2 regions of the Bacillus paramycoides genome follow, and region 1 is predicted to be linked to the other one. Evidence: riboswitches for the same ligand, from Rfam matches in the RefSeq annotation. Region 1 holds a riboswitch; the other holds the start of a gene.

Evidence for each region. Region 1 has a riboswitch for S-adenosylmethionine ahead of AAG068_RS21365 (bifunctional homocysteine S-methyltransferase/methylenetetrahydrofolate reductase). Riboswitches for the same ligand answer to the same signal wherever they lie in the genome.
Region 2: another riboswitch for S-adenosylmethionine. It lies ahead of AAG068_RS12980 (ECF-type riboflavin transporter substrate-binding protein); the one in region 1 lies ahead of AAG068_RS21365 (bifunctional homocysteine S-methyltransferase/methylenetetrahydrofolate reductase).

Annotation. Positions count from the first base shown of each region.
Region 1 is NZ_CP152427.1:4,122,634-4,139,603, reverse strand. It holds gene AAG068_RS21410 (YqgQ family protein) at 1-113, shown strand, start outside; gene glcK (glucokinase) at 133-1,116, shown strand; gene AAG068_RS21400 (DUF2759 domain-containing protein) at 1,197-1,370, opposite strand; gene AAG068_RS21395 (MBL fold metallo-hydrolase) at 1,541-2,170, shown strand; gene AAG068_RS21390 (class I SAM-dependent methyltransferase) at 2,180-3,292, shown strand; gene AAG068_RS21385 (ArsR/SmtB family transcription factor) at 3,444-3,734, opposite strand; gene AAG068_RS21380 (cysteine hydrolase family protein) at 4,168-4,680, opposite strand; gene metC (cystathionine beta-lyase) at 4,821-5,984, opposite strand; gene metI (cystathionine gamma-synthase/O-acetylhomoserine thiolyase) at 5,981-7,093, opposite strand; SAM riboswitch class I at 7,188-7,297, opposite strand; SAM riboswitch class I at 7,501-7,610, shown strand; gene AAG068_RS21365 (bifunctional homocysteine S-methyltransferase/methylenetetrahydrofolate reductase) at 7,681-9,513, shown strand; gene metH (methionine synthase) at 9,513-12,911, shown strand; gene murG (undecaprenyldiphospho-muramoylpentapeptide beta-N-acetylglucosaminyltransferase) at 12,930-13,988, shown strand; gene AAG068_RS21350 (DUF3966 domain-containing protein) at 14,085-14,345, shown strand; partial or broken gene AAG068_RS21345 (nucleoside 2-deoxyribosyltransferase) at 14,442-14,816, shown strand; gene AAG068_RS21340 (hypothetical protein) at 14,896-15,384, shown strand; gene AAG068_RS21335 (hypothetical protein) at 15,421-15,732, opposite strand; gene AAG068_RS21330 (DUF3912 family protein) at 15,986-16,201, shown strand; gene AAG068_RS21325 (hypothetical protein) at 16,289-16,696, shown strand; gene AAG068_RS21320 (L-cystine transporter) at 16,928-16,970, opposite strand, start outside.
Region 2 is NZ_CP152427.1:2,509,219-2,526,188, reverse strand. It holds gene AAG068_RS13025 (penicillin-binding protein) at 1-1,344, opposite strand, end outside; gene AAG068_RS13020 (undecaprenyl-diphosphatase) at 1,668-2,267, opposite strand; gene AAG068_RS13015 (zinc-binding dehydrogenase) at 2,529-3,518, opposite strand; gene AAG068_RS13010 (GrpB family protein) at 3,670-4,197, opposite strand; gene AAG068_RS13005 (serine/threonine protein kinase) at 4,325-5,206, shown strand; gene AAG068_RS13000 (sensor histidine kinase) at 5,293-6,561, shown strand; gene AAG068_RS12995 (YjcZ family sporulation protein) at 6,654-6,761, opposite strand; gene AAG068_RS12990 (energy-coupling factor transporter transmembrane component T family protein) at 6,897-7,697, opposite strand; gene AAG068_RS12985 (ABC transporter ATP-binding protein) at 7,690-9,390, opposite strand; gene AAG068_RS12980 (ECF-type riboflavin transporter substrate-binding protein) at 9,401-9,949, opposite strand; SAM riboswitch class I at 10,089-10,205, opposite strand; gene AAG068_RS12975 (aspartate/glutamate racemase family protein) at 10,358-11,038, shown strand; gene AAG068_RS12970 (macrolide family glycosyltransferase) at 11,088-12,266, opposite strand; gene AAG068_RS12965 (peptidoglycan D,D-transpeptidase FtsI family protein) at 12,602-14,728, opposite strand; gene AAG068_RS12960 (ATP-binding protein) at 14,950-16,737, opposite strand.

The sequences.
Region 1 (16,970 bases):
TGCAAGATGAATTGCGTGAATTAAATCAATCACAGCTAATCGATCCACAAGACTATCAAACAGCTTTATTTTTATTGAAGCAAGAAATTCAAAAAGAGCTAAATAAGAATTAGATAAAGGTAGGTAAGCAACATGGAAGAGAAATGGTTAGTTGGTGTTGACCTTGGTGGTACAACTATTAAATTAGCATTTATTAATGTGTACGGTGAAATTTTACATAAGTGGGAAATCCCTACGAATACAAATGAGCAGGGAAAACATATTACACTTGATGTAGCGAAAGCTATTGATAAAAAGTTAGAAGAGTTAGGCGAATTAAAAAGTAAGTTAATCGGTATTGGTATGGGAGCTCCTGGTCCTGTACACGTGGCGTCTGGAATGATTTATGAAGCGGTTAACTTAGGATGGAAAAACTATCCGTTAAAAGATTTATTAGAAGTAGAAACAGGATTACCTGTTGTTATTGATAATGATGCGAACTTAGCAGCGCTTGGTGAAATGTGGAAAGGTGCTGGTGAGGGAGCAAAAGATTTAATTTGTATGACGCTTGGCACTGGTGTTGGCGGCGGTGTAATTGCCAATGGAGAGATTGTACACGGCGTAAGCGGTGCTGCTGGTGAAATCGGACACATTACAGTCGTTACAGAGAATGCTTTCCCATGTAATTGCGGGAAGTCTGGTTGCCTAGAAACTGTAGCATCTGCAACAGGTATTGTGCGTGTTGCTATGCAAAAAATACAAGAAACTGATAAAGAAAGTATTCTACGTTCTATGTTAGCAGAAGAAGGACGTATCACATCAAAAGACGTATTTGAAGCACATGGACAAGGTGATGAACTAGCAGGCGAAGTAGTAGAAAAAGTAGCTTCTTATTTAGGTTTAGCTGTAGCGAACCTTTCTAGCACGTTGAACCCAGAGAAAATTGTTATTGGTGGAGGCGTTTCTAAAGCAGGAGATGCACTATTAGAACCAATTCAACGCTATTTCGAGCAATATGCTTTCTCACGTGCTGTAAAGAGCACGAAGTTAGCGATTGCAACACTTGGCAATGATGCAGGTGTTATCGGAGGAGCTTGGCTTGTAAAAAAGCACAAATACGAAGCGAAGATGATATAAGTTGTGAAGTATGAAAAGAGGAAGGGGAAACCCTTCCTCTTTTTGTGCGAAATCTTGATGAAGAATAGCATGTAAATGAATTAAGCTGCTGGTGGGTACCCGTTATATAGAACAGTCATGATTGTAAACCATCCGAAAACGAGTACAGTTGCAATTGCAAAGCCGCCCGCGAGAAAATTCTTTTCGCGAAGTGTTCTAAGCGTAGCAAATACAGCTAACAGAGTGACAAGCGTAAAAATAATAACAAGGCCCATACAATATCCTCCTCTGTCTACCCATTCCTTAATATGAGTTTTTGGAATATTTACTCTTTTATATTGTACATGTTTTAAAAATGATTGTCGAGATAGCATCCTTTCTTTTCCTAAGAGAAAAAAATGTTGTATCATTGAAAGTAAGTTTAATAATTGGAGGAGATTTTCATATGAAATGGATACAAATGCCGTTAGGCCCATTACAAACAAATGCTTATATTTTAACGAATGAGCAAAATGAGTGTATTATCTTTGATCCTGGTCACGAAGGAGAGAAGCTCGTTACATATTTACAAGAAGAAAAATTAAAGCCACTGGCTGTTTTATTAACACATGCTCACTTTGATCATATTGGTGCTGTTGATGCGGTAAGAGACGCTTTTCATATTCCTGTGTACGTACATAAAGAAGAAGCAGATTGGTTAGGCGATGCAACTGTAAATGGTTCTCAAATTTTTATGATGAATCGCAGCATTACAGCAAAACCAGCAGATCATATTATTGATGCAGAAGGTGCATTAGCAATTGGTTCATTTAACTTTGAAATTTTTGAGACACCAGGACATTCTCCAGGCAGTGTTTCTTATTACTGTAAAGAGGCGAATGCTGTATTTTCTGGAGATGTATTGTTCCAAATGAGTATTGGAAGAACAGATTTACCTGGTGGAAGTTTTGCAGAATTGATTGGAAGTATTGAAGAGAAATTATTTGTATTACCTGATGAAACAGCGGTGTTATGTGGACATGGTCCAGAAACAAGCATTGGTTTTGAAAAAGAAAATAATCCATTTTTACAGTAAGGAGCTAGTATGGAGATGGAGCTCATTTTAAAAGAATGGATGGAAAAAGAAAAGGATTATTCAATTTCATACAGTACATATATGAACCTCGCATTATATGCAGAGGAACATGGATATTATATGAAAGAACGTGAAAAAATCGGAAGGCAAGGGGATTTTTTTACAAGTAGCAATGTATCCTCTGTGTTTGCAAAAACTTTTGCTAAGTTTTTTATTCGTCTTGTTGAAAATGGTGAAGTTGCTCCACATATTTGTGAGATTGGTGGGGGAACAGGGAAGTTTGCCTATGATGTTTTACAAGAATGGAAGCAATTATCACCGAAAACCTTTATTGATTTAAACTATTCAATGATTGAAATGAGCCCTTTTCATAGAAAATTACAGCAGAAAAATCTTTGTTCATTTTCTAATGTGTCATATTATACATCGCATAATGAAATGGGAGAATCGTTCGAAGGAATTCTTTTTTCGAATGAGTTATTTGATGCATTTCCTGTTGAAGTAATTGAGAAGAGAAATGGAATATTGTATGAAGTACGTGTTACGTACACAGAGGAAGGGAAGCTTGCAGAAGTATGTAGGCCGTTACATAAAAAAATTGGTCGATACTTATTGAAATATAATATTCATCTTGCTGAAGGCCAACGTTTTGAAGTGCCGATTGCAATGGAAGAATATATAAAAGAAGTTGCGAAATGGTTTCAACGAGGTGTATGTATTACAGTTGATTATGGATATACAAAAGAAGAATGGATGCATCCTGCACATCAAGAAGGAAGTTTACGAGGCTATTACGAGCATAAGTTAATTCGTAATCCTTTAGCGTATCCAGGTGAAATGGACCTTACTACTCATATTCATTGGGACGAACTGAAAGAGATGTTTAGCCTGCAAGGTATGCATACAGTATGGCATAAGAAGCAATCTGAGTTTTTGTTAGCAACAGGAATATTAGAGCAACTTACGAATCATCAAGATCGGGATCCTTTTTCTGAAACTCAAAAACAAAATCGCGCAGTGCGTTCAATGGTTTTGGGCGGAGGATTAGGGAGTGCATTTGATGTTGCTATACATACGAAACATATGCAACAGCTACACTTAGATCGGTATTTGAAAATATAAAAAAACAAGACACAGCATATTTCTGTGTCTTGTTTTTTAATACGACTTTTTAATTATGTAGCATCATATATTTCCTCTCATGATATATATTTATATTAAAGATATGAGATAAAAAATATAAAATACGTCCTTTTTCTCTTTTTATGAATCCCTAACCTAATAATACGCGAACGAGTTGAATAATTGTCTCGTTTTCTACTTTGTAATAAATTTCCAATCCTTTTCTTTCACTTGAAACGATTTTAGCGCTTTTTAACTTTGCTAAATGCTGTGAAATTGTAGATTGTGGCATGTTTAAGCCAGTGTACATTGTAGAAACGTTGCTTGGACCACGTTCAATTAATCCTTTTACAATACATAAGCGAACAGGATGAGCAAGTACTTTCAATAATTCTGCATTGCTTTCATATAGTTCAATTTCTTTTTGAAAGGTTTCTAACATGTTCTTTTCCACCTCCGTGTGAGCTGTTATACCATATTATACATACCAAAAAATTAAAGAAAAGGAAACAGTTGTTGCAGAAAAAAAGTCCTAAAGTAAAGAAATTGTAAGAAAAGAGACCCTGATGTAAATAAAGTAGATGAATTAGCACGGTTTTGTAAAATGACATTTTTGGGTGAAAATTTCGATGCGTTTTAAAAATTGAAAGATATAGATATATTTGTAACACAATTTTATCACGATTTTCTTATTCTTTCAAATGAATATACAAAATTTTTAAAATAATATGACAAAGGAATTATAATGTTATATATAGAATATAAAACAGGTTAAAAGAAAAGAAGCTGAATGTAATCAGCTTCTTTATGGTGAAAATGAAATGTTCGAATATAGCTGATAAATCTTAGAATTACCAAGACATTAGTTATGTATTCTAGATTTCATCATTTATCAATTTTAAAAATCTGTTGTTCCATATATTCTCATAAAAGTTAATTGTCTCTTTTGCGGACATAAATGGATTATTTAGCGTAGAGGTTGCTTTCTGGACCATGAAGTTTTCGTATCCTAGTCCATGAGCGAATTTAATCGTAGCATCCATACAATACTCTGTTTGGGCACCACAAAATTCAATACGATGGACAGATAATTGATCTAAAACCTCTTTTAAGTTTGTCTTATAAAATGAATTGGCATGTGTTTTTCTTACAAAAAAATCTCGTTCTTGAACATCTAAATCACCATGAATAGCCCAAAGTTCTTTTTCAGGTACTAAATCATCATCACAATGTTGAACGAAAAGAATTGGTTTATTTGATTCTCTGTATGAAGAAATTCTTTTATTTACTTTTGTAAGTAAGTTTTGTAAGTCAAATAAATGTTCTTCGCTATAACATACTCCATTTTGTAAATCGATAACGATTAAGACATCTGCACAAGTATCCATTATTTTTGCCCCTTTTTATTTTTTAATATATCAATTAATTTATTGCTTGAAAATAGATGGTGCTCTTTTGTTTTTTTATGAACTATACGAAACAGCATAAAAAAAGATATGAAAGCTTCATTTCATATCTTCTTTTCTCTCTATGCATTTACAGGTTCTTCTATATAAGAAAGGGCATTTTCAAAATCGGATATTAAATCGCCAACATTTTCAAGGCCGACGGATAACCGAAGTAATGAATTCGAAATACCTCTTTCATCACGAGCTTCTTGCGATAGTGCTGCATGTGACATTTTAGCTGGGTAGGAAAGGATTGATTCGACAGCTCCTAAACTAACCGCAAAGACAGGTAATTTAACTTTTGATAAAAATTGGCGGAGTGCGTCTTCTGATTGTAAAGTGAAAGATAGGACAGCTCCGGCTGATGTAGCTTGAGATTGTTGAATATTAAATCCCAGATGTGTTTGTAAGCCAGGATAATAGACGTTTTGAACTTTATTGTGCTCTTGTAAATAGTGTGCAATTTTATTGGCGTTAGCAGCTGAGTGCTCAAGACGTACATGCAATGTTTTTAGACCGCGAAGGACGAGAGAACAATCTTGCGGACCTAAAATAGCGCCGAATGCATTTTGTAAAAATCCAAGTTTTTGAGCGAGTTCGGCATCTTTTACAACCGCTAATCCTGCAGTAACATCACTATGACCGGCAATGAATTTTGTGGCACTATGAAGAACGACATCGGCGCCAAGATCAAGTGGCTTCTGGAATAGTGGTGTCAAAAATGTATTATCAACAAAAGTAAGGGCGTCAATAGATTTTGCAAGTTTAGAAACAGCACGAATATCTGTAACTTTTAAAAGTGGATTAGAGGGTGTTTCTACATAAAAGAGTTTTGTATTTGGCTTAATGTTTTGTTTTATTTCTTCTAAATTGGTCATATCAACAAATGTATGTGATACACCGTAACGGGAGAGAACTTCAGTTATCATTCGATAAGTCCCTCCGTATACGTCTTCTGAAATGAGTACGTGATCACCTTGTGAAAGGAGGAGGAATGCAGTAGAAATCGCTGCAATTCCTGATGCGAATGCAAACCCTTTTGTTCCGCCTTCTAATAAAGCGATAATATCTTCAAGCGCTTCGCGAGTTGGATTACCAGAGCGGCTATAGTCATATTTCCCGAACGTATCTACATCAAATTGGTGGAATGTTGATGTATTATAAATGGGAACGTTAACAGCTCCTGTTTGTGAGTCATGTTTATATTGGTTGTGTAGTAAAAGTGTATCTATAGAATAACTCATATTCTTACACCTTCTTTTACAAGTTTAATGGCTTGCTGTAAGTCTTGAATTAAATCGTTACTATTTTCAATACCGACAGAAAATCGAAGAAGACGATTACATACACCGTTTGCTGTTCTAATTTCTTCAGGAATATCAGCGTGTGTTTGTGTTGCCGGATATGTCATTAAACTTTCAACACCACCGAGACTTTCAGCAAATGTAATTAAGGATAAAGATTGTAGGAATGGATTAATCCACGTTTCATCTTTTAGACGAAATGAGATCATGCCGCCTCTTCCAGGGTAAAATACATCTGTCACACCGTCTTCATCATTTAAATAAGCGACAACTGCTTTTGCATTTTCTTCATGTTGTCTCATGCGAAGCGCTAATGTTTTCATACCACGAATTAATAGCCATGAATCAAATGGGCTTAAGACCGCGCCTGATGCATTATGATAATGAGCGATTTCCTCACAAAGTTCCTTTCCTTTTGCAACGACAAGTCCGCTTAGTACATCGTTATGTCCTCCTAAATATTTCGTTGCGCTATGAATTACAATGTCCGCGCCTTCTGTTAATGGCTGCTGTATATAAGGTGTGTAGAACGTGTTGTCTACGATAAGAAGTAGTCCGTGTCTTTTCGCTACAGTTGCGACAGCAGCAATATCAGTAACTTGCATTAATGGATTAGTTGGAGTTTCTATGAAAATAGCCTTCGTTTCAGTTGTGATAGCTTGCTCAATTTGTTTAATAGACTGTGTATTTACGTATCTACATCGAACGTTCCACTTTTTTTCGTGCTCAGAAAATAATCGATAAGTGCCCCCGTATAAATCTTCAGATACAATAAGTTCGTCTCCAGAACGGAATAGGGACAGGACGAGGAGAACAGCTGCCATCCCTGAACTACAGGCATATCCTTGTTCACCGTGTTCTAAGTCTGCAATTGCCTGCTCTAACAGGCCGCGAGTTGGATTGCCAGTTCGTGAATAGTCAAAGCCAGTCGATTTACCAATTCCTTCGTGACGATAGGCAGTTGAAAAATAAACAGGTGGATTAACAGTTCCTGTTGTAGTTTCGCTTCGGTTTCCGATTTGTGCTAGTTTTGTTTCAATAGTTGACATGTGAAAATTCCTCCTTTTTAAATTAACAATTAAGTGAATGTAAAATAAAAAAAGCCTTCTAAGGAAGAAGGCTTTCGGTTTGAATAGAGTCTTCTTCTCATCTGTCAAATCTTTCACAATTTGCTGGAATTAGCACCTTATTAACAAATGTTAATGGTTGCTGAGGCGTCATAGGGCCAGTCCCTCTACCTCTCTAGATAAGAATGTTCGTATGAAATTTTATTATATTTTTAACTTTACAACAAAAGATAATTGAATTGCAACTTTATTTTAAATAATTTTTATTTTTCCGCAAGTGTCATTGACTTTTGCATTTGTGCGTGCTAAATTTATTGAAAAATTAACAAACATTGTTAAAAGGGGAACGCATTTCCTTTTAGCTACATAAATAAAATAATAAAGACAAACTCTTATTGAGAGCGGTGGAGGGAAAGGCCCTATGAAACCCGGCAACCTTCAAACGAAATGTTTGAAACGGTGCTAATACCTGCAAAACGAATGTTTTGCATAATAAGAGGAGGATCGATTATGTCCCCCTCTTCAAAATGAAGAGGGGGTTTTTATATTGATAGAAATGAGGGAGATTGGTGAAATTACTAGATTTATTATCAAAAGGAATTGTAATAGGTGATGGTGCGGTTGGAACGTTATTACATTCACATGGCTTGCAAAGTAGTTTTGAAGAATTGAATATATCTGATCCGGATTTAATTATATCGATTCATAAGCAATATGTAGCTGCTGGGGCAGATGTAATTCAAACAAATACGTACGGAGCAAATGAAGCGAAATTACGTATGTATGGTTTAGAAAATCAAGTTACTGAAATTAATAGAGCAGCAGTAAAACTGGCGAAAGCATCTGTTACAGACAGAAATGCCATTTTAGGAACAATTGGTGGTATGAAACATATCGGAGCTGTTACGACAACTGATATGGAAAGAGAATTTATGTTACTTGAGCAGGCAAGTGCTTTACTAGAAGAACAGGTTGATGGATTACTATTAGAGACTTTTTATGATGAGTTTGAATTACTTCATGCCGTTCAGGTGTTACGAAAACAAACGAATATTCCAATTGTAGCGCAATTAGCGTTACATGAGGCAGGTACGACTCAAAATGGAAATGATGTAAATGAAATATTAAAACAGCTTTTAGATTATGGTGCAAATGTTGTTGGATTGAACTGCCAACTAGGGCCACTTCATATGACGGAAGCTTTTAAAATGATATCGATCCCGCAAAATGGTTATTTGTCAGCATATCCAAATGCAGGTCTCCCGAATTATGTGGAGGGACGTTACGTATATGAGGGAAGTCCAGCTTATTTCGAAGCGATGACACCGAAATTTATTGAGCAAGGTATTCGGTTATTGGGTGGTTGTTGTGGCACTACGCCAGAACATATTGAAAGCATGAAACGTGCCACTTTACATGTTACGCCTGTAATAGAGAAAGATACGATTCAAAGACCGAAAGTAGTTCATACGCATGAGAAACGTTCGAAAGCTCATATTACTTTAGCAGAGAAAGCCAAAAAACAAACGACAGTAGTAGTGGAATTAGATCCACCAAAAACGTTAGATACACAGCGTTTTTTTGAAGGCGCAAGAGCATTGAAAAGAGCTGGAGCAGATGCTATTACTCTAGCAGATAATTCATTAGCATCGCCTCGCGTCTCGAATATGGCAATGGGTGCATTATTAACGAAACACGATATTCCGGTATTGACGCACTTAACGTGTAGAGACCATAACGTCATCGGACTACAATCTCATTTACTAGGATTATCAGCGTTAGGCATGGAAGAAGTGTTAGCTTTAACTGGTGATCCAGCACGCGTTGGTGATTTTCCAGGTGCCACTTCTGTATATGATTTGTCCTCTATTGAGCTCATTAAAATGATTAAAGAAATGAACGATGGGCGCTCCATTTTAGGGAAATCAATAGGTCCAGCAACAAGGTTTTCAGTAGGAGGTGCGTTTAATCCGCATGTAAGACATTTAAAAGCAGCGGTTAAGCGAATGGAACGGAAAATAGATGCTGGAGCAGAATATTTCTTAACGCAGCCAATTTATGATATCGCGTTAATTGAAGAAGTGTATGAAGCGACAAAGCATTTAGAACAACCTATTTTTATTGGGATTATGCCATTAATAAGTAAACGGAATGCAGATTTTCTTCATTTTGAGGTGCCAGGTATTACTTTACCTGAAGCAGTAAGAGAGAGAATGGATGGACATGAAACGAAAGAGGCAGCAATTGAGGAAGGGATTCGTATTTCTCAAGAGTTGATCGATGCGGCGATGAAATATTTTAACGGCATTTATCTTATTACACCATTTCTAAAATATGAAATTACAGAACACCTCGTTAAATATGTGAGAGAAAAGCAAGAAGTGAAAGAAGGTATTAATTGATGAAATGTATAGAAGAAAAATTACAAAATAACATCTTAATATTAGATGGTGCAATGGGAACAATGATTCAGCAAGAGGACTTAACTGCGGAAGATTTCGGAGGAGAAGAGTACGAAGGCTGTAATGAATATTTAGTAGAAACAAGGCCTGATGTCATTTTAAAGATTCATAAAGCTTATATTGAAGCTGGAGCAGATATTATTGAAACAAATACATTTGGGGCGACAAATATTGTATTAAGTGATTATGAGTTGTCTCATTTAGACGAGGAACTAAATGAGAAGGCAGCACGTTTAGCGAAGCAAGCGGTCAATGAAAGCGGGAAGGAAGTATACGTTGCGGGAGCAATGGGGCCGACAACGAAAGCGATTAGTGTTACTGGTGGTGTAACATTTGACGAATTAATTGAAGCTTATACGCGGCAGGCAAGAGGGTTATTGAAGGGAGAAGTGGATGTATTACTCGTTGAGACGAGTCAAGATATGCGTAACGTGAAGGCTGCTTATATTGGAATTCAAGCAGCTTTTGACGAATTAAATACAATTGTACCTATCATGATTTCGGGAACGATTGAACCGATGGGAACGACTCTAGCTGGGCAAACAATTGAGGCTTTTTACTTATCGGTAGAACATATGAAGCCATTATCTGTTGGATTAAACTGTGCGACTGGTCCGGAGTTTATGAGAGATCATATTCGTTCCCTATCAGATTTGTCGGAGTGTTACATTTCTTGTTATCCCAATGCAGGTCTTCCTGATGAAGATGGACATTATCATGAATCTCCATCTTCTCTCGCTGAAAAAGTGAAGCGATTTGCTGAAGAAGGATGGGTTAATATTATCGGTGGTTGTTGTGGCACAACGCCAGAACATATAAAAGCAATGAAAGCTGCATTAGCGTCTCTTAATCCGCGTGAACATCACGAAAGAGCTGGGCACGGTGTTAGTGGATTAGAGGCACTGCAATATGATGACTCTATGAGACCGTTATTTGTTGGTGAAAGAACAAACGTTATTGGATCACGTAAATTTAAACAATTAGTAGCAGAAGGAAAATTTGAAGAGGCTGCGGAAGTTGCAAGAGCGCAAGTGAAGAAAAATGCTCATGTTATTGATATTTGTATGGCAGACCCGGACCGGGATGAAATAGAAGATATGGAAAACTTCTTGGCAGAAGTTACGAAAGTATTAAAAGTCCCGATCATGATTGACTCAACAGATGAAAATGTGATGGAGCGAGCTCTTACTTATATTCAAGGGAAAGCTGTTATTAATTCAATTAATTTAGAAGATGGAGAAGAACGATTTAAAAAAGTGACACCGCTTCTTCAAAAATATGGTGCCGCTATTGTTGTAGGAACAATCGATGAAGACGGTATGGCGGTTAGTGCAGAACGAAAACTCGAAATTGCGAAAAGAAGTTATGAGTTATTGACGACGAAATATGGTATACGCCCGTCAGATATTATTTTTGACGCACTTGTATTTCCTGTAGGTACAGGTGATGAAGAATATATTGGCTCGGCGGCAGCGACGATAGAAGGTATTCGTCTTATTAAAGAAGCGTTACCAGAGTGTTTAACGATTTTAGGTGTAAGTAACATATCATTTGGTTTACCACCAGCTGGGCGTGAAGTATTAAATTCCGTCTTTTTATATCATGCAACGAAAGCAGGATTAGATTACGCGATTGTGAATACGGAAAAATTAGAGCGCTATGCGTCAATTCCTGATGAAGAAAAACGCCTTGCAGATGCATTACTTTTTGAAACGACGCAAGAGACGTTAGAAGAATTTACAAACTTCTATCGCGTGGCAAAAAAGAAAGATGTTGTTGTCCAAGAAACATTAACTCTTGATGAAAGGCTCGCAAATTACATTGTAGAAGGTACGAAACAAGGGTTACACGAAGATTTAAGCCTCGCACTTACAGAAGGAAGAAAACCTTTGGATATTATTAATGGTCCACTTATGACAGGAATGGATGAGGTAGGACGATTATTTAATAATAATGAGCTTATCGTTGCTGAAGTATTGCAAAGTGCTGAAAGTATGAAAGCTGCTGTAAGTTATTTAGAGCCACATATGGAATCTAGCGATAGTGCGAAAAAAGGGAAAGTATTATTAGCAACTGTTAAAGGTGACGTACATGATATTGGGAAAAATCTCGTTGAAATTATTTTAGCGAATAACGGATATGAGATTATTAATTTAGGAATCAATGTTCGCTCGGATCGAATTGTGCAAGAAGTACAAGAAAAGAAGCCTGATATTATTGGGCTTTCTGGTTTATTAGTAAAATCAGCGCAACAAATGGTAATGACTGCTGAAGATTTAAAAGCAGCGGATATTGACATTCCAATTGTTGTAGGCGGGGCAGCGTTAACGAGAAAGTTTACAGATAACCGTATTTCGCCATCCTATAAAGGGCTCGTATGTTATGCAAGTGATGCGATGACGGGGCTTGATATTATTAATAAGCTTCAAAAAGAAGAAGAGAGAGAGAAGATGAAACAAGATAAAAAAGAACGTCATCTTCATATCGTAACAAAAGAAGAGAAGAAAGTAGAAATTCCAGCAGTAATTGAACCATTACCGAAGGCCGCGGTTATAGTGCCTGATTCAACAAAACGAATCGTATTACGCGATATCCCAGTTGCACATCTCGCTCCATTTTTAAATAGACAAATGCTACTTGGACATCACCTTGGATTAAAAGGAAGTGTGAAGAAGCTTTTGCGAGAGGGAGATAAAAGAGCACATGAATTAAATGATTTAATAGACGAATTATTGCAGGAAGGACAATCTTGGTTAAAGCCGAAAGCAGTGTATCAATTTTTCCCAGCGCAAAGCGATGGACAAAATATTATAATATATGATCCAGAAGATCATACGCGTGTTATAGAACGTTTCACATTCCCAAGACAAGGAAAAGCACCATATCGTACTTTAGGTGATTATTTACGCCCAGTTGGAGATGAGATGGACTACGTTGCTTTCCTATCTGTTACGGTTGGGGAAGGTGTTCGGGACATTGCTGAAGAATGGAAAGCGAAGGGTGATTATTTACGCAGTCATGCTATTCAATCGTTAGCGCTTGAACTAGCAGAGGGACTTGCTGAAAAGACACATATGCTTATTCGGGATCGCTGGGGTATTCCAGATTCACCAGAACTGACGATGGAAGAACGTTTCCGTACAAAATATAGAGGAATACGCGTGTCCTTCGGTTATCCAGCATGTCCAGAACTCGCGGATCAAGAAAAGTTATTTCGCCTAATTCATCCAGAAGAAATAGGTATTTCATTAACGGAAGGATTTATGATGGAGCCAGAAGCATCTGTAACGGCTATGGTATTTTCTCACCCCGAGGCAAGATATTTTAGTGTATTATAGTCTAGAAGGGGGAGACGTATGAAAAAAATAGTCTTTACAGGTGGCGGTTCGGCAGGGCATGTAACACCTAATTTAGCCATCATTCCGCATTTACAAGAACAGAATTGGGATATTTCTTATATTGGTTCTCATCAAGGAATTGAGAAAACAATTATAGAAAAGGAAGGCATTCCGTACTATAGTATTGCAAGCGGAAAGCTACGTCGTTATTTTGATTTGAAAAATATAAAAGATCCTTTTCTTGTAATGAAGGGTGTTATGGATGCGTATGTAAGGATTCGAAAACTAAAACCGGATGTAATTTTTTCAAAAGGTGGTTTCGTATCTGTACCAGTCGTAATTGGAGGATGGTTAAATAGAGTACCAGTCTTACTACATGAATCTGATATGACGCCAGGACTAGCAAACAAAATTGCGCTCCGTTTTGCTTCGGAAATATTTGTTACATTTGAAGAAGCTGCGAAACATTTACCGAAAGAAAAAGTAATTTATACAGGATCGCCTGTACGTGAAGAAGTGCTAAAGGGAAATCGTGAAAAAGGTTTAGCGTTTTTAGGTTTTTCACGTAAAAAGCCAGTTATTACAATTATGGGAGGAAGCTTGGGCGCAAAGAAAATTAATGAAACGGTTCGAGAAGCGTTACCAGAACTTCTAAAAAAGTATCAAATTGTTCATCTTTGCGGAAAAGGTAATCTTGATGAAAGTTTACAAAATAAAGAAGGATATAGACAATTTGAATATGTACATGGGGAACTGCCAGATATATTAGCGATAACAGACTTTGTTATTTCACGTGCGGGCTCTAATGCCATTTTTGAGTTTTTAACATTGCAAAAGCCGATGCTTTTAATTCCGCTATCCAAATTTGCAAGCCGTGGAGATCAAATACTAAATGCAGAGTCCTTTGAAAGACAAGGATATGCTTCTGTATTGTATGAAGAAGATGTGACTGTCAATTCTCTTATAAAGCATGTTGAAGAGTTATCTCATAATAATGAGGCATATAAAACCGCATTAAAAAAATATAATGGAAAAGAAGCAATTCAAACAATCATTCACCATATTTCAGAGGCATGATGAAACAATCATGCCTCTTTTAGTAGGATGAAAGATTCCAAGAAACGGTGTTTTTATGTTACAATAGCAAATGGATTAGTAGGGAAATTCCAATTAATGAAGCGTGAAAATACGAATGGATTAGGAGTGACTGTGTTGGAGCTAAGTCTCTATGAAAATACTGCACTTATTATATGCTTTGTGTTGTACGTTGGTAGTGTTATTGTTTATATTTCAAGGAAGTTTTCGCAAGAAAGAGAGCTTGAAAAATCAGAAATAACAGCTGAACTAGAAATGTTAGCTGATGAAAGTTATAAAAAACAAAAAATAAAAGAAGACCATGAGGCATCCCATCATTTAAACGCAAATAAGTTTTAAAGATGGGGATTTTTTTTGAAGTTGTTCTTTATTATGTTTATAGCAAATAACGCTAAAATGGAGTTTCCCCCTTATATAATGAAGGAGTGTATATAAATGAATTTTTATATCGCCTCAGGATTCCAAAATAAACACCTTGTACGTTCTATAGCAAATGAACTGGAACATGCAGGATGGAACCATACATATGATTGGACTAAAAACGAAAGAGCAGTGAATCAATAACAATTAAAAGAAATTGGTCAGGCAGAAAAGAATGCTATTAAAGAAGCGGATGTATTTTTACTTTTATTAGATGGTGGAAACGGGAGCCATACAGAGTTTGGAATGGCGATTGCGCTAGAGAAAAAGATATATGTATATCATGAAAGGAATCCGCTCCAAACAACGTTCTATCATTTGCCAGAAATAAATATTTTTGAAGGAGATGCAACTGAATTTGCATCTTATGTTATGAATCATGTGAAATAATAGTAACTACCTAAAAGGTTATAAACGGGATCTTTTGGGTACAGTGATGATAAGAAACATATATAAAGGAGTACATAATATGAAATTAGAAAATGGATGGGAAACGAGCTTTTTAAAAGTCGTACAAAATAGTGAATTTAAGAAAGATGCACAGCTTAGTCAATTGCTTTGTGAGGATAGTGAAGAAGTTGAGGAGCTTGTTGATGATTATGGTTATGAAGAAATCATTAACCGCGAACATGATGATGAATTAGCTGATATTTTAGAAGAAGAACTTTTTAGTGAAATGGAACGATACGTATTCTTATCTTCACAGCCAGAAGAAAAACTTATTTCATTTGTAAATGGATTAGGTTTTCATGTGTTAGATTGGATCGTTCTTCTTGAAACAGAATTTGGCATTGATAGTGCAAACTTTACGTCAGACGCCGTGAAAACGTTAGAAAAGCGTTTTAGACAATTTCCATACATAGAGGACAAGACAATCTTTGATATGAAATTTGGAGAAGCAATGGATGTATTAGAGTCCATTACAGGATTACAACTGAAGGAAAAGATGAACGTATAATGTAAAAAAAGAACGTGAGGTAATCACGTTCTTTTTTTACATTATAATAATTTTGTCATCTAGTTTTGTTTGCCCGCTAAGAAGTGCGTTTAAATATTCTACTTTTCTTATACAAGCCTGTATATGTCTTTCAACCTCTTGCAACTCTGCTTGGTGATGTGTTTCAATCGGATGAATTTGTACGTTGAATTTTTCAAATTGACTACTATATGTTATTTCTGCATAGCCGCTCATAATATCCATTTCGTTATGAAATAAAAATTGTTTCGTTTTGTCACAGAATGATACATTCTGAAAGCCATATACTTTTAATGCTTCAATTACTTTTTTAATCATTTTTGTATTCATTTTTTTAACCCTCTTTACGAAGTTCTACTTATACATTATACCATAAAAAATTACAGAGAAAGCGCTTCCAAGTGTATTTTATTATAAACTTTACGTTTCAATCACAAAAATGAAACAAAGAAAAAATAATTGTAAAGAAGGGAGGACTCTTTTATTGTTTCGTCATATATATAGAGAAATAGTGCAATGAAAGGAAATTTTCCGAGGTGGAGATCGTATTTCCAATTTGAGCGCAGTAAAAGAGGTGAAAATCTTGAACTTTGATATTGTAGGACAAAAAGCATATATAAAAAATGGACCGCATCGGAACCGAATTGGAATTGTAAAGAAAAACGAGACAAAATTAGAATCGCAGTTTGCTATTGTAATTGGAGAACAAATCATTGATGTAGAGCTAAAAGATATTGTGTTAGTTGGGGTAGACGTAGGACAATTTCATAAATGGTGCGAACAAAATGGTTATTTGTGAAAAGGACGGGCTGTGAGATAATGAAATATATTTGAGAAAAGAGAATATGTAAGTGTATTCTCTTTTTCTATGTGTAAGGAGACGGAAATGAAGTATAAAGAACGAGATTTTACATTGGAGTTAAAAGAGAAGATTCAATGCATGGAGAAGGAAATAGAGAGAAGATCATTTAAACTTTTTAAAGATTATTCACATTTGTACATAGAAAAAAACATGGAATTATTTATAGAACTCATCAGAGATAAAGAAAATCCTTTTGAAACAGGATATTATTCATCGATTTCGATATCTGTATTAGATGAAGAAGGAAAGATGATTGAATTTTATACAGTTCCTATCTGGGAATGTTGTAGTTATTTTTTAGGAGTACCGCTTCAAATAAGGTTTTGGGGAAGTAAGTTAAGTGGTGAACTTATTGATGAATCTTATTGTGAGATAGAGGAGGAGTTAAAGGAGCGTTTGGAAGAGTTTTTACAGTTTGCAGATGAGGAATAATAGTTAGTCTTTAGTTTATAATTAATAGTTATTAAAAAAATGAAAAATGGTATATTTTCTTTATATCAATACATAATAATATATAGGTGGTGTTCTACATGGCTGAAGTAATTGGTAGAGCTTTATACATAGTGTTTGAAACAATATGCTATGCCTTATGTATAAAAGATAAAGAGGAAGATGAAAAGAACTAAAAAAGGACGCTAACAGTTTCTGTTAGCGTCCTTTTCATTATGAAGCAATTTCACCAGTTTTTGTATCATCTTGATTGTAC
Region 2 (16,970 bases), 1.6 Mb from region 1:
TTTATTTATTGGATTTACAACTTTGTCAACGATATATGGTTGCATCATTTTCCCTTCATTTGCTATAGCGGTAGCAGCTTGGATTAATTGAATAGGCGTTACTGTAGAGCCTTGTCCGAAAGAAGTTGTGACTTGTTGAATTTGTGTATTTAATAATAAAGTATTTTTACTTTCACCAGGTAAATCTATTCCGGTTTTTTGATTGAATCCAAATTTATTCATATATTGCTTAAATTTATTTGGTTTCAATAGCTGATCTTCTAAAATAGAAAATGCTACGTTAGATGATCTTTCAAAACCTTCATCAAACGTAATAGATCCCCATCCAAATCCACCGTTATGATCTTTAATATCAGATGAACCAACTGAATATTTTCCGGATTGGAAATATTCTTTCCCGTTATATACACCTTCATTAATTGCGGCAGCTAACGTAAATATTTTCATTGTTGAACCTGGTTCATATGCATTTGCGATTGGATTATTTAAAAAATATTCGATATCACCTTTATTAGGATTAAAACTAGGTTTACTAGACATTGCTAAAACTTTCCCTGTCTTTGGATCCGCTATAATTCCTACTAACATAGAAGGATCATAGTGCTCTTGCGCCTTATTCATCGCTTCTTCTAAAAAACTATTAATTTGTTTATCGAGCGTAAGATATACGTTATTCCCATTTTTAGCTGGTTCTATTTTCCCTATATCATTTGTAAGCGGGATCCCTCTTGGTGCTCCCACATATTCTATATTTCCGTTTGTCGAGCGCAAATATTTATCCAGGCTCTTTTCAAGTCCAAATTTCCCTTCTGTATTTCCTTTATCGTCAGGTCTCGCAAAACCAAGTATATAGGATGCAAAATCTTCATTTGGATATACTCTTGCTTTTTCTGACATAAAAGATACCCCTGGAATTTTTAATTTTCCAATTCTTTCTTTTACTTCTCTAGATAAATTCCGCCCAACTTTTCCAATCTCAACTTGCGTGCGTCCCTCATGAAAATTTTTTAATACGTACTCTTTATCAATTTCAAGCGCATCAGCTAATCGCTCTGCGGTTTCATCTTTATTTTTCACTTTATTTGTTCCTTTTAAATTCACAACAACACGATACGTTGTGGAATCTTGGACTAACACTTTTCCAGCTTGATCATATATTGTGCCACGATTCGCTTCCAAAACACCATTTTTATTATGTTGTTCATTTGCTAGATCCTTTACATTGACATTATGCAAGACTCCTACTGCCTGAATATAGAAAAAACGCAAAAGCATAATGAGAAACAAAACAATAAAAGCAACCATAAAATACCGCGCGCCTTTATTCGTTTGAAGTTTATGCATATTTATCTCCTTTCTTTTACAATTAATTGCTGCGATGGTGTGCTATAAATTATGTAGTTTTTTGCTTTCAATACTATATGTTTCGAACTTTTCCTTATAATTCCTTTAAAACAATGTGAAACTAATTATTGTTATTGCTAGTTTATTTATATACTTAAAATGCAGTACGTGAAATTTTCGAATATTCATTCTTTTAATTCTACTCCATAACATTCAAATTCTTATTGGAAATAATCCATTCAATTATATACAATAAAAAATCCTCCTCTGGATTTCCAAAGGAGGATTTTTTCACCTAATCTATGAAAGGATAGTTATGAAATTTAAGCTACATGATTATATTTTTCTAAAAAGGGAATTCGTTTCGCTACGAGTGCATACATTTTGAAAACAAGTTTTGCGATTGGTTCAAATATACGTTTTTTCTGCAACAATAAACTGCTTGTTATCATTGTTATTACAGCCGCACCCATTACATCTAAAGGAAAATGAACACCTACATACAAACGTGATATACAAACTAAAACCGCCCATAAAAGTGCAATATGTCTTAACTTTTCTCCTCTAAGAATAAAAATGAATGCAATCGATAATACAAGTACAGAATGATCACTAACAAATGATGAGTTTTCTGCGTGGGGTACTAATTGATTCACATCATATGATACAAAAGGACGTGGATGATAGTATACTAAATGAATAAAAACATTTACTAGCAATGCAATTATTACTGAAAGTGTCGTATACAACACTGTATATTGTTTTCTTATCGCATTCTCTTTCTTTCCGTTATGAAACCATAAGATAAGCATGAATAGAATAGCCACATATGCAGCACTATTTGTAATAGCAATCATTACCTTATCTAAGAGTACAGATGTACCTGCTAAATTGTTTATCCATTGAAATACTGTGTAATTCACATTACTCTCTCCTTATAATTTCTTGTTTTACTTGAAATTAAGATACAAGTTTACTTGATTTACACAGTATACAACATTTACACACATTTAGATTTTCACTTTATTCATGTTACTATTTTTCATTTGACAATTATGTAACTATTTATATGCATTAAAAATATATATGATGGAAAAACCTTTAAAATCATATAATCCACTAACTAAAAGTGTATATATTACATAACATATACATATAAAAACATAGGTTATTAAATCATATTTTTATTCCATGCGTAGAGCGATATTACCGAACTGTTCTCCCTGCTCCATACGGCTCAACGCTTGAATTGCTTCTTCCAACGAATAAACTTTATCCATAATTGGTTTAATCTTATATTTCTCTATAAACGTAATCATTTCATCAAATTCCTCACGGCTCCCCATAGATGTCCCCATAATATCGATTTGATTATAAAATAATGCCCGTAAAGGTAATTCAACTTTATCTCCTGAGCTTGCACCAAAATTAACAATTCTCCCATTTGGTTTTAATACATCAAAGTATTTTAAGAATGTTGCTGCTCCTATACTATCAATTATTAAATCTACTTTCTCTCCGCGTAAACTCTCTTCCCAATTTCCAGAACTATTAAAAGAAAAGTCTGCGCCATATGTTTCGGCAAACTTTCTTTTGTTCTCAACTCTTGAAGTAACACTGACTTTTGCGCCAATTGCTTTCGCAAATAACATGGCAAATGTCGCTACACCGCCACCTATTCCTGGAATTAAAACATGTTCTCCACATTTCAATCTTCCCTTTGTAAAAAGCGCTCTATATGCAGTTAATGCCGATAAAGATAATACTCCAGACTCTTCCCAAGTAAGATATGACGGTTTTGCCACTACATTTTCAGCTGGCACAATGACATATTCAGCAAACGTTCCATCTTTTGGTCCACCTAACACCTCTGGTAACTCTGGTACTTCGGCAATATTATCCCATCCAATGCTAGGATTTATAATAACCTCGTTATTTAATAAATGATTTGAAACACCTTCTCCGATTTCTGTAACAATTCCTGAACCATCTGAGCCTATTACTAATGGCAGATCCAATTCTTTTCTATTGTTTATAATAAATAAATCCCTATGATTTAATCCTGCAGCTTTTAACTTTACTTTTACTTCACCAGCATTAAGATTTATTTCAGATGACAATCTATATTCTAATCCTTCTACCCCTTTTTTATATTGATGTACAATAGCTTTCATTGCTTCATTCCCCCTTAATATTTTCAATATACTAGATATATCGAAATAAATAAAAGAATTTGCCTCCAATAATTAGAAATAATGTATATCGTTATGACAAAAGAAAAAAACCCTCCTTATAAATATCTTTGGAAGGGATTTTTAAATTTCTTCAAATAACAATCTTTAATTTTTTTTGGGTCTTGGCCAATTCTAATATATTTTGAATAAACGGTGCTTTTGCATTTGTATATGAAGCACGATCAAAAGGATATGTAGCAGCAAGTTTCTCTTTTAATTCTCTATATTGTTTTTGTGCCCATTTATGTTCTATAAGAAAATCACGAAATAAAATGTTATTCTGCCACTCCTCACTATTATAAATATAAACATGTAAATGGTGGGTGCCTGCTCTCCATTTGCCCTTTCTAAAAAAACGCCAATTAGGGGTTTCTTTTGGAACATACTCATATCCAATTTTTAATAACGCTTCAATCCACTTTTCCGTAATTTTCAAATCAGTTACACCAATCATCATATCAATAAGAGGTTTTGCACCTAATCCCTCTACGGATGTACTTCCTATATGTTCAATAGCAATACAATCTTCTCCGAATAAAGAAATAAATTTCCTTTTCTCTATTACATACTCTTCATGCCATTCTTTTTCATATGGTTTAATAACGATTTGTTGTTCCATTTTATCCATCCCTTTATAATTATTCATTATTATATTTATAAAATTTCATGTGATTAGCATAGGATTTTCACAAAATATGTCGAATACTGAAATATACAGTTTAATTATAATAAATGCGAGGTATATTATGAAAGATAATCCAGTTGAAATTCAGTTGAATCAAGTTACATTCCAATTAAAAGAACATCATAATTTTGATTGGCTATTGAAATTAGGAAACGTATTTGCTGTTTTTGACCAGCAAGATTCAGGCAATCTATCTTTCGGTGTAGAAAAAGATGGGCGTAAGAAATTTATTAAATATGCAGGGGCACAAACAATTGCATATAAAGGGAAAATAAAAGACGCTATTGAAAGATTAAAAAATTCAGCTTCCCTATACGAGGAATTAAAACATGACTCGCTTATAGAACTAATTGAACACTATCCAGTTCACTCTGGATATGTACTAATTTTCGATTGGTTTGATGGTGAATGTCTTCATTCACATTGGAGTTTCCCGCCTCCTGAAAAATATACTAATCCAAGCTCTCCATTTTATAAATTTAAGCATCTATCGGTTATGGAACGAATTCAATCATTACATTCCATTTTTTCTTTCCATACATTTGTTGAAAAGAAAAACTATGTAGCATTAGATTTTTATGACGGTAGTATTTTATATAATTTTCATACAAATGAGACGAAGATTTGTGATATTGATTTATATTCTAAAAAACCATATGTGAATAAAATGGGACGATTATGGGGTTCCTCTCGTTTTATGTCTCCTGAAGAATTCGAGCTACATGCAATGATTGATGCAAGAACAAATGTATTTAATATGGGGGCAATGGCTTTTGCTCTCTTGGGCGGTGGAAAAGATCGCTCCTTTACGAAATGGGAAGCAAGTAAAGATTTATATGAAATAGCGTATCGTGCTGTAAATGAAAACCGAATTGAACGATATGTATCGGTTGAAGCATTTTATGAAGAGTGGCTAAACGTGGCTAATGCTGAAAAGATATAAACTTATATTATTAAAAGCAAAAAGTTTCTACTATAATCATGTATAATATATTTGAAATGGAAATTCAAAATAACGGGGCAAATATTATGAACTTTGTTTATATTAATCAAAACGTATTAAATAATCTTCTTTACATTTTAAGTAGTATATTTATTTTTTATTTTATATATGATAGCGGGCGGCATTTAAAGAAATATAAAAAACTACTTATTATACTTTGTACGAGTATCCCTCTTATTTTATGTATGCGCTATCCGATCTATATGGATGAAAATTGTATTCATGATTTAAGACAAATACCGGTTATTATAGCTACGCTTTATGGTGGCTTGCCTGTTGGTATAATATTGCTTGTCATCTTATTAATTACAAGGTTTTCGTTTTATGGATTTAGTATGTTAACAATATTAGTTTATGGCACAATGTTTATCATTACAGCGTTCGCATCCGCAAAATTTAATAAGTATAATAGAAAAGTTAAAGTAGCTTATGGAATGTTTTTAACATTTTTTCTAGCAATATTTACAACTGTAATTGTATTAACCTTATCAGATTTTGAAGTGAATAATTTATACATTATTTATTTCATAATATTACCAACTATTTTAATGTTATTTGTAATTTATTTTAATGAAGTTTTAAAAGATGCAGTATGTATGCGATCGAAGTTAATCAAAATGGAAAAAATGGAGATTGTGAGCCAACTCGCTGCTAGTATATCGCACGAGGTAAGAAATCCTTTAACTGTCGTAAAAGGATTTACTCAGCTTTTAAAAACACCAAATTTAACTCCAGAATCAAGGGACGAGTATATTGAACATATACTTGAAGAGTTACATCGTGCTCAAGGAATTATTGATGATTATTTAACTTTTGCCAAACCTGCTTCAGAAAAGTTAGATCATATTTCAGTAGAACAAGAGTTAAATCGAGTTATTAATATGATCTTACCTTTATGTAACATGAACACAATACACATTACAAAAGATTTCTCTACGGCAACAATTGTTGGTAATAAACAGCACTTTCAACAATGCTTTTTAAACTTAATAAAAAATGGTATTGAAGCAATGCCTAATGGTGGTACTTTAAATATCTCCTCATCTATTAGTAATAATAAGGTTATCATACGAATTGAGGATAGCGGAATTGGTATGTCACAAGAGCAAATAAATCGATTTGGTGAACCGTATTTTAGTACAAAAACGAAGGGTACAGGTTTAGGCACAATGGTTGCTGTTAAAATTATTGAAACGATGCAAGGTAATTTAAAAATCCGAAGCGTTATTAATAAAGGTACAACTTTGACAATTACATTACCGAAATGTAATATGAACTCATCTAAAAACAAATAAAAAAGGAGCATAGTTGCTCCTTTTTTATTTGTTTCGATACATAAGTATCTTATATGTTTTGTAAGTTTACATTTGTGGAGACTAATTAGAAATTAGTACCCTCCGCCCCAACAGCTGCATCCAACGATAATTAACAAAATGAATAACACAACTAATAAAGCGAAACCTCCACCAAAACCACAAGAACCACCGTAACTCATATTTTCTCCTCCTTTTGGTTTGAAAACTAATAGGTAGTTGATCATTTTAACTGGTTCGTATTATACATTATGTAAATATCCCCTTTTTGAGCATGTCTATATAAAAATAAGTAAAAGCACTCATTTGAGAGTACTTTAAAATGGATACCAAAAGTTTTGAAATACATGTAACTTTAAATACACAGCAACAATTAAAATAAAAACACCTACAAATAAAGCAATAAAATCCCCTCTTTTCGCTTTATTTGTATAAAACCACGTACGTGTATCCTTCTTTCCAAATCCTCTTAAATCCATTGCATTTGAAACTGTATCGATTCTATCTAGAGAATGTATAATTAAAGGCCAGAAAATTAAGACACGGTTTTTCATACGAATCCATAAACTTGCTTCTCCTTTTTCAAACGCTACTCCTCTTGTCTCTTGCGCATGTTTAATAATTTTATATTCAGACTGAATATCAGGTATATAACGTAATGCAATACTTATCGCATAAGTAATCTTATAATGAATTCGAAATTTACTTAGGCTACTCACAAATCCACTTGGATCAGTCGTATAAATAAAAATAAGTGTAAATGGTAATAACGTAAAATACTTTAATGAAAGTGTAGCTGCATAAAATAAAGTTTCATAAGTAATCGTTGCATATCCAATATGTAGAAATGCAGTATATGATTCCGTTAATTCAGATCCATGGGTTGGTGTAATAAATAAGATCATGACAGAATTTAATAAACTAAATGTAAATATAACAGTAAAAACAATAAAAATTTTACGAAATGGAATTTTAGCAACTAGGAGTCCAATACATCCAATTATAAATACAAATAGCAATACGCGAAAATCAAAGAATATAAAAGTAAGCGTCATACAAAAAATAAATAACAACAATTTCACTGCTCCATCCATACGATGAAAATGTGTACTATACACCTTCCTCCCCCCTCATAACATCAAAATAAAGTTCTATAAACCTTTCAGGATTTGCAATACCGCTTAATTTAACGAGTTTGAATAAAGAACTCTCCCTTAAGTTCGCTCTATGTAACGTTTTTGGATGTCCTAATACAGTAGACGCGGTATTATTCGCAATAATTTCCCCTTCATGTAGAACTATCGCTCTGTCTGCATATTCTAATGCAAGATTCATATCGTGTGTAATAAAAATAAAAGATATTCCCTTTGCAGCTAGTTTTCTTATGAACGTCATAAACTGTTTATAATGATAATAATCTTGTCCCGCTGTCGGCTCATCTAAAATAATAAGTTTTGGATTGGTTGTTAGTACAGATGCAATCGTTACTCTCTTTTTTTGTCCGTAACTTAATGCCTGGATTGGCCAATTTCGAAATGGATACAAACCACAAATTTTTAACGTTTCCTCCGCTCTATGCTTAATTTCTTCCTTCGAAAACTTTTTTAATTTTAATGAAAATGAAACTTCTTCTATAACAGTAGGTTGTGTAATCATATGATTTGGATTTTGCATCACATAAGATATGACTTCACCACGTTTACGAATAGACCAAGCATTAATATTTACTCCATCAAATAAAATCCTGCCATTATTTGTTTTGTTTATACCTATAAGACTATGAGCTAATGTAGATTTTCCGGCACCATTTTGACCCAAAAGTGCAACAATTTCCCCTTCTTTTATGAAAAAATTTACATTATCTAATACTTTTTGCTTATTAGGATAGGAGAACGACAAATTTTCTACTTTCAATAATTCTTTGTTTTTAGGAATGCTTTTACAAAAATCTTGCTTCTCCACCCACTCATTTATTGCGCTACGAACACTTTCTCTTTGAAGTTTTTCAAGTGGGTATATTACCTCATTATTACTATCAAACTGTAATCTCTTTAATCCTTCTATGTACATAGGTTCTCTTAAACCGATTGATGGTAATATATTTGATGCTAAAATCTCTTCTGGTGTCCCTATCGCAACGATTTCCCCTTCATCCATTAAAATGATTTTATCTAAATCCAGATTTAACATTTCTTCTATTCGATGTTCAATAATTACAATTGTTTTATTATATTGTTTATGTATACCTTTAATAAGTTCTATTGTATGTAAGCTACTTACTGGATCTAAATTCGCTAAAGGTTCATCAAACAATAATATATTAGCATTTGTTGTTAACAGACCTGCTAAAGAAACAGTTTGTTTTTGCCCTCCTGATAATTCATGTGGACTTTGTTTATGAAAATTATGCATCTTTACCTTTTTTAATGATTCCGAAACAATCTTTTTCATATCATCTTCATTTACGCATTCATTTTCTAAATAAAAAGCTACATCTTCCTCTACTGTAAGACCAATAAATTGTGCATCTTGATCTTGCAAAATTGTTCCAACCTGTTTACTCTGTTCAAAAATACTTCCTTTCCTCGGGTCTTTTCCGTCAATTAAAATAGTACCAGTACTAGTCCCTTCATAAGAAAATGGGATTAGCCCATTCATACAATGAGCTAATGTTGATTTCCCTGAACCACTTCGTCCAGCAATTAGCACTTTTTCCCCAGGATATATATGAAATGTAACGTCTTTAACAGTAGGCTGCGCTGCATGCTTATATTGAAAGTTGAATTGTTTAAAAGAAATAATTGGTTGCATGTTAACATCCCTACTTTTCAATTTTTAAATGTGTATGTTTCTTATTAGATTTAGCTAACCCTATTGTAATTGGCAATCCAAGAACTAAAAATACAATAACATCAGCAATTGTTGCACCTAATACTTGTATAACAATTTTGTCAAACGGTTCTCCCATCACGATAATATCGAATGCCCCAGCAAATATAATAGCAATGACAATACCAATTAACCCAGTAATGGCTAAATAAGAAATATCTCCTTTATTATATGTCCCGTTTTTCACACTAAAGCCAACTCTTTTTTGAATGAGCCCCATTGCAAAGCCGATAATGCCTGAACTAAAAACCCATCCCCACCAAATACCCCAGCCAGCAATTGTATCTGTTACGGTATGACCGATAAGTCCTATTAACAGTCCTGCCACTGGGCCAAATAACGCTCCAAAAACGGTTAAAATAGCTAATGCAGGTTTAATAAATGTATTTGGTGCAATAGAAAATCCCCAAAGTCCTAATACCCCGTATAATGCTGCTCCAATTCCGATTGCTACTACTAACTTTGTTGATAATTTATTCATTACAATTCCCCTCTCATATGAGTCAACTTTTATTACTCTATATTTATTTTGAAAATGAATTATGCATTGACACTCCCCTTCTATACAACAAAAAATGACCTCTTACATAAGAGGTCATTTTCTTTCACGTTCAAGAATCCTCTTATCTTCCAAAAAACACACACGTGTCCTCTGCGGAATTAGCACCTTCCTATACATTTACATAGGGGTTGCTGAGGTTTCATAGGGCCGTTCCCTCCACCTCTCTGGATAAGTATTAATTTGTAATTCGTATTATGGCACTAAGAAGAATAAATTTCAATACTTTTCTAATTATTTTTATTTTTCGTTTAACAGCGCATTTAAATCATTGTATTCTTATCGGAATTATGAAATAATGAATTAAAATAGTTACGGGAGGAATGTACGATGAAAGTAATCGGTTTAATTGGTGGACTAAGTTGGGAATCTACATCATTATACTATAAACATATTAATACACTTACACTCTCTCAATACGATCAAAATGCAAAGCTTGTTTTATATAGCATGGACTTTGGTGAAGTAACTACTTTATTACAAAATCATCAATATGAAGAAGTGAAAAACGAATTAGTCACCGTTGCAAAAAAGGTTGAAAAATCCGGAGCTGAATGTTTATTAATGTGTTCCAATACGGTCCATTTATTTGCTGAAGAAGTAGAAAGTGCAATATCCATTCCACTTCTTCACATCGGTGATGTAAGTGCTAAAGAAATGGTAGAACAGAATATAAAGCGTATTGGATTATTAGGTACGAAACAAACGATGGAACAAGACTTCTATAAATCACGTCTAGCGAACTATAATATTGAGACAATTATTCCAAATAAAGAGGAAAGAAATTTTATTCATCATGTTATTTTAAATGAATTAAGTAAAGGAATTATTTCAGAAACATCAAAAGAAAAGCTATTACAAATTACAAAATCATTAATTCAAAATGGCGCAGAAGGTATACTACTAGGCTGCACTGAAATACCATTGCTCATTTCCCAAGACGACCTTACTGTTCCTGTTTTTGATACTGCTTTTTTACATGCAAATACTGCTGTGCAGTTTGCAGGATAATCATATAAAAGCATAAAGGTAGAGCCCCTATGCTTTTATATTGTCTAAACTATTTATTTAAAAGAGATGTAATCACTGTAATTGCTTCTTTTGAACCACCACATTCTAAAAAACTTTCATTCAGTTTTCGTATTCCATGCTTATACTTTTCATTTGAAAGAACATCTGTTACCGCTTCTCTTAACGTTTGCACATTAACATGCTCTTTCAATAACCGATTTGCTGCTTCCAGTTCGGTTAATCTTTGTGCTATCATTGGCTGGTCTTTATCATGTGGAAGTATAACAAATGGAACATTAAAATGAATAGCATCGTGTACGCTATTCATACCGCCATGTGTAATAAAAATATCTGCTTCACTTAATACTTCTGTTTGGGGTACGTATGAAGCAATTATAAAATTGTCTGGCGCTTTCTTAATTTTAGAACGATCATTTCTATCACCAATTGCCATTACAACTATTCCATCAAAATCCGAGAAAGCATCAATGCACGTATTAAAGAATGGTTCAAGTCCTTCAAGCAGTGTCCCCATTGAAATATATATAACCTTCTTACCTTTAAGCAATTCAAGTGGAAACTCTACATTTGTTTTACGCTTTGAAATACTCGGCCCAATAAAAATGTTATTTCTTCCAAACAAATCGCTATTAGGTTGAAAATAACGACTCGTGTATACAAGAGTAATATCTCCCTTGTTATGCATAAATTGAAGATTATTTTTAGGCTTTACTCCAAATTCATGTTCTATTCGATATAGTAACTGTTCAGAAATTTTATCAGGTTGGAATGGCATTTCTGCATTTGGATGAAAAGGTAATGTCTCCAAAAATTCAGTAGGAATTAAAAATATAGGAGAAGAAACTATGCCTGGAATTTGTAAATACTCCTTTACTAACTCACCAGCGCCAAATATATCATAAATTACGAAATCAAAATTTATGTTTTCACATAATTTTTTCGTAATTTGTAAGATATATAAAGAAGTTTGAACATGTACACGAAAGAATGAACTCAGCCCATCTGGAGTTTCAGAATCAATAGAAATTTCCTTTAATAAATCTGGATGGGTATATACAGTAGCTCCCAAATCTTCAATTCTGCCTTTAAAGTGTTCTGTTGTAATATAATGTACGTGATCACCCCGTTCAGTAAAGGCTTTGACTAAACTTAATGTAGGATTTACATGTCCCTCTGCTGGAAAATTAACCACTAAAATATTTAGCACTTATTTCTCACTCCTTACATTTCAATTCGCTTATTAAGCATACTGTAATTATTACCGTCAATCTTCACCTAATAGTCCTAATACGCTTGCTACTTTAGGTTGATAAATAATTGTTAGTGATTAAATTAAAAAAGCATCTACATAAGTAGATGCCAAACCGTGATAAGGAGTGTTCTGTGAGGTTAGAATAAGCTTTTCAGCTTGTCCTATGCTATCAATATATGTTTTATTTTATAAAGCGTGAATAATTGATAGCATAATTATACCTCTCTATCACCCATTTTGAATCTATTCCTAAATAAGACGACTCTAGTTTCTATACTATTTCATATGTATTAACCTTCTTGAGAGCTATCTATTTTTATAGTTTCTCCAGTCATTCGCTTATTTTTTAATTCAAAATAAGCATCTAAAACTTCTTTTCCAATATCAGAGTTAATACCAGATTTATCATTAATAACCCACGGCACAACCACAGAGAATGCTACTTCAGGATTATTAAATGGCGCATATCCTGCTAACGTTAAATTATAACATTCTCTCCGCTCACCTTTTTCATTTCTTCCAATATCACTTTCTCCACCATAAACTGTCTGTGCTGTCCCTGTTTTACCTGCTGGTTTATAAGTTGCTTTTTGGAACGCCCTTACTCCTGTTCCATCCCCTTCTTGGAATACCCTTCTAAATCCTTCTTTTACTTGGTTTATATATTCGTCTTTCATATCTATTTTATTTAAAACGATTGGTTCTACTGAATGCACCACTTTACCAATCTCATCTTTTTGCGACGTTTGCTCTCTTACCTCTTGAACAATTTGTGGCTTCATTCGATATCCACCGTTTGCAATTGTTGAAATATATTGTACAAGCTGAAGTGGTGTATACGTGTCATACTGGCCAATTGAGTAGTCTAATAAAAAACCAGGTTGATTATCTTTTTTACCAATTTGTCCAGCTGTTTCATTCGGTAAATCGATACCCGTTGGAACACCTAATCCAAATTGCCTGAAATAATACCTCATTTTATCAAAGTACTCCTGTTTAATGTTTAATGAACTATTTTTCACATAATCTACACCTGCAATTTTTAATGCTGTATGGAACATATAAACGTTTGAAGAGACTTGTAACGCTCTTAAATCATCAATATTCCCAAACTCTTTCCAAGACTTTTTTTCCTTAGTTCCTTTAAACTTCATTGGTGCATCATAAAAATATGTACCTGGAGTTATAGCTTTCGTTTCAAATCCAGTTAAAACTGTCGCACCTTTCACTGTTGATCCAAGCTCATATGAACTAGTCATTGTGCCTAATGCATAGTCTTCAACTTCTGTTTTTCCGTCTTTTTCTACAAGTCTTTTCCCAGCCATGGATAATACTTGTCCGTTTTTCGGATTCATCATCACAACGAAAGCACGGTCCAACATGGATTCTGACCCTTTATATGCCTTTAATATTTTTTCAATACTTTCTTCTACTTTTTTCTGTAATTCCATATCTATTGTTAAAGTTAAATTCTTACCGCTCTTTCCCTCAGAAACGGTTTCTGTTCTCATTGTATTACCTTGTTTATCAACAACGCTTCTTACTTCTTTTTTTGTCCCATGAAGTACATCTTCATATTGCTGCTCGATATAACTTTTTCCAACCCTATCATTTCGGCTATAATCACGTACCAAGTAGTAATCTAATCGTTCACTTGGTAATCCTTCATCGGCATTAGAAACATTTCCAAGAACGGATCTAAATAATCCATCATTTACATACACTCTCTCCCAATCAACCGATACGTCTACACCTGGGAGATTTGCTAAGCCTTCACTAATTATAGTAAATTCCTTTTCACTAACATCTTTTTTAATAATTTGAGGAGCCATTTGATAACCAGAAGTCATCTTACTTTTAATAGCTAACACTTTTATATCTTTATCTGTTAATTCCTGAAGATTTTTATCTGTTACACGCTTCCTTTTTAACTCTTCTATTTTTTTATCTAAATTTTTCCCAGTAATATCTTTATCTCTGAACTGATTTATTTCTTTTTTAGATACTAACTTTTCGGTAAGTTTCGGATTTAATTGCATCCAAAAATCTTTCTTATCCGTCTCAGTTAGCTTATCTATATCTTCTTGCGGCATTTCAATTATGTCTGCAAGTTGTCTTGCCGTTTTTAATATTTCTTCAGATTTTACCCCTTTCATCTTTGTATATGTAATTGTACGTAAAGATTTATTATCAACTACTGGATTGCCTTCTCGATCAAATATTTTTCCGCGCGGGACAGAAAGGCTTACGGTCGCATTTTCTTTCTTCTCTACTTCATTTTTATATGTTTCTCCATCTATAATTTGTACTTTACCTAATTGTATAATCATGGCAGAAAATAATAAAAATACACAAAAGAATAAAATATTTAATCGAGTCGGTATTGCTCTACCTGTTGTTTTGTCTCGTTTTTTCACTTCGTCTTAATCTCCTCCTTACAATATTTCAAATACTATTTGTTTTCTATATTAAAAGTAACGTACAACTTCCATACATTACCTTGCACAAATATTAATATAATATTTAAAACTTAATAGAAATTAAAACAAATCTAAAGAAAAGGTAAAGTTTACTAAAATAAATGTAAAAATACCCAATAACCAAAAACTAAGCTTTTGGTTATTGGGTATTTAGTAATTTAAGAATTAATAATGGGACGCATTGATTCAAATCTATCATCATAATTTGATAGAGATTTTTTAATATGAGCTTTCGGCAAATATAACGTTACTGTTGTCCCGACACCAACCTCACTCATAATACTTATTTTCCCTTGATGGCTTTCAATAATTTTATAACTCAACATTAATCCAATACCGGTACCTTTTTCTTTCGTACTATAAAACGGTTCACCTAATCTCTTAATTCTTTCTTCAGGTATCCCAATTCCTTCATCAATTACATGAATAATAACACCTTCATCGTTTATCTCTTTTATATGAATTGTGATTTTCCCACCATCTGGCATAGCCTCGATTGAATTTTGCAAAATATTAATAAACACTTGTTTCAATTGATTTTCTGAGCACTCAATACTTATATCTTTAGTGTCTGCATATAGTTCCACTTGAATATTCGTCATAATTGCTTTTGTATTCATTAACGAAACGACATTTTTATAAATTTGATAAATATTTTTTTGTTCTGTATTTATTTCATCTGTTTTAGCGATTGATAAAAACTCTTGAAGAATCGCTTCTATTCTATCAATTTCAGAAAGCATTAAATCAAAATATTTTTCTTGATCTTCTTTATTAATTTGGAATAACTGTATAAACCCTTTAATAACTGTCAATGGGTTCCTCACTTCATGAGCAACACCAGCTGCTAATTGACCGATTGCTGCAAGTGTATCTGACTTATTTAGCAATTCTTCTGTCTTTTTCCGTTCTGTAATATCACGTACAATGATCATAATTTTATCATGTAATAATGGTAAACATCTAGCTTCAAAGAAATTAACACTACCATTAATTGTAAGTGGGTATTCAACAATTACATTCGTTGCTTTTTCCTTCACTTGATGAATTGCTTCCTGAAACTGCTGCGCCACTGGCGATGGTAATACTTCGAAAAACTTTTTTCCCATAAATGTTTCTGCCGGTACGTAAAATTTTGTAGGGGACCCTGCTTTATAATCTATAATTGTGCCATCATCTTCTGTTAAGAAACATAAATCTGGTAACGCCTTAAAAATTAATTCCAATTCAGACGTTTGTTGTTTTAACTGCTCTTCTATCGCTTTTAAATGTGTAATATCTACACCAACAGCCCAGTAGCTATATCCTGTGACAGGAAACTGCTCTGAAATATTGGACCACATGATTGTTTTAGTTTCACCATTTTTACATGTTAAGTGCATTTCCCAATCTCTGAAATTTTTTCCGCAAGTTAAAAATTTCGTTTGTATTTGGTGACGATAATCATGATCAGGGTACAATAATTGAAGTGCATGTGGATTCCCTATTATTTCTTCAGCGGTATAACCTGTTACAATTTCACACTCACGATTCCACAGAACAAAATCTCCATTATAATCAAGCGCATCAACCATAACGGGCATATTTTGTAAAATTGTATGTAATTCCTCTTCTTTTCGAGAGAGCAATGTTGTATTTTTACTTTGAAATACTTTTGTTGCCCCCTCTATAATTAGATTTGAAAGCATTTCGAAATATTTTTGACAATTAAAAATTTCACTTTTGTTTGACCATACTACAAATGATCCTAAATGTTGATTGTATAAAAAAATGGGGATTTCAATTTTGGGAAGTTTACATATTTTCGTCTCATTTATTCCGAAAGAAAATATACATTCTTTTTCAGCATCAAGAAGTTGATGTGATATGTTGGTTAATTGATAAAATTGTTCTGCCATGGTTTCTATTGTACTCACATCAATAAGTTCCATTAGCCGCGCATTCATTCTTTTTTCACCTCAATATGTAAAATTAATACCAATTCAAAATTTATACTTCTCCATTATACGAAGAATGTGCCTTTAGGTATATAGCTGCAGAATAATTATTCGAACAAATTTTATTTTTCAATTAAAAAAGAAAAAAATATAAGTATAAAACGAACATTTAATCAGTATGTGTTTTGTTCAACATCTAATTTGATAAGCAACCTAACACGTGCCTTCATGTATACATTTAG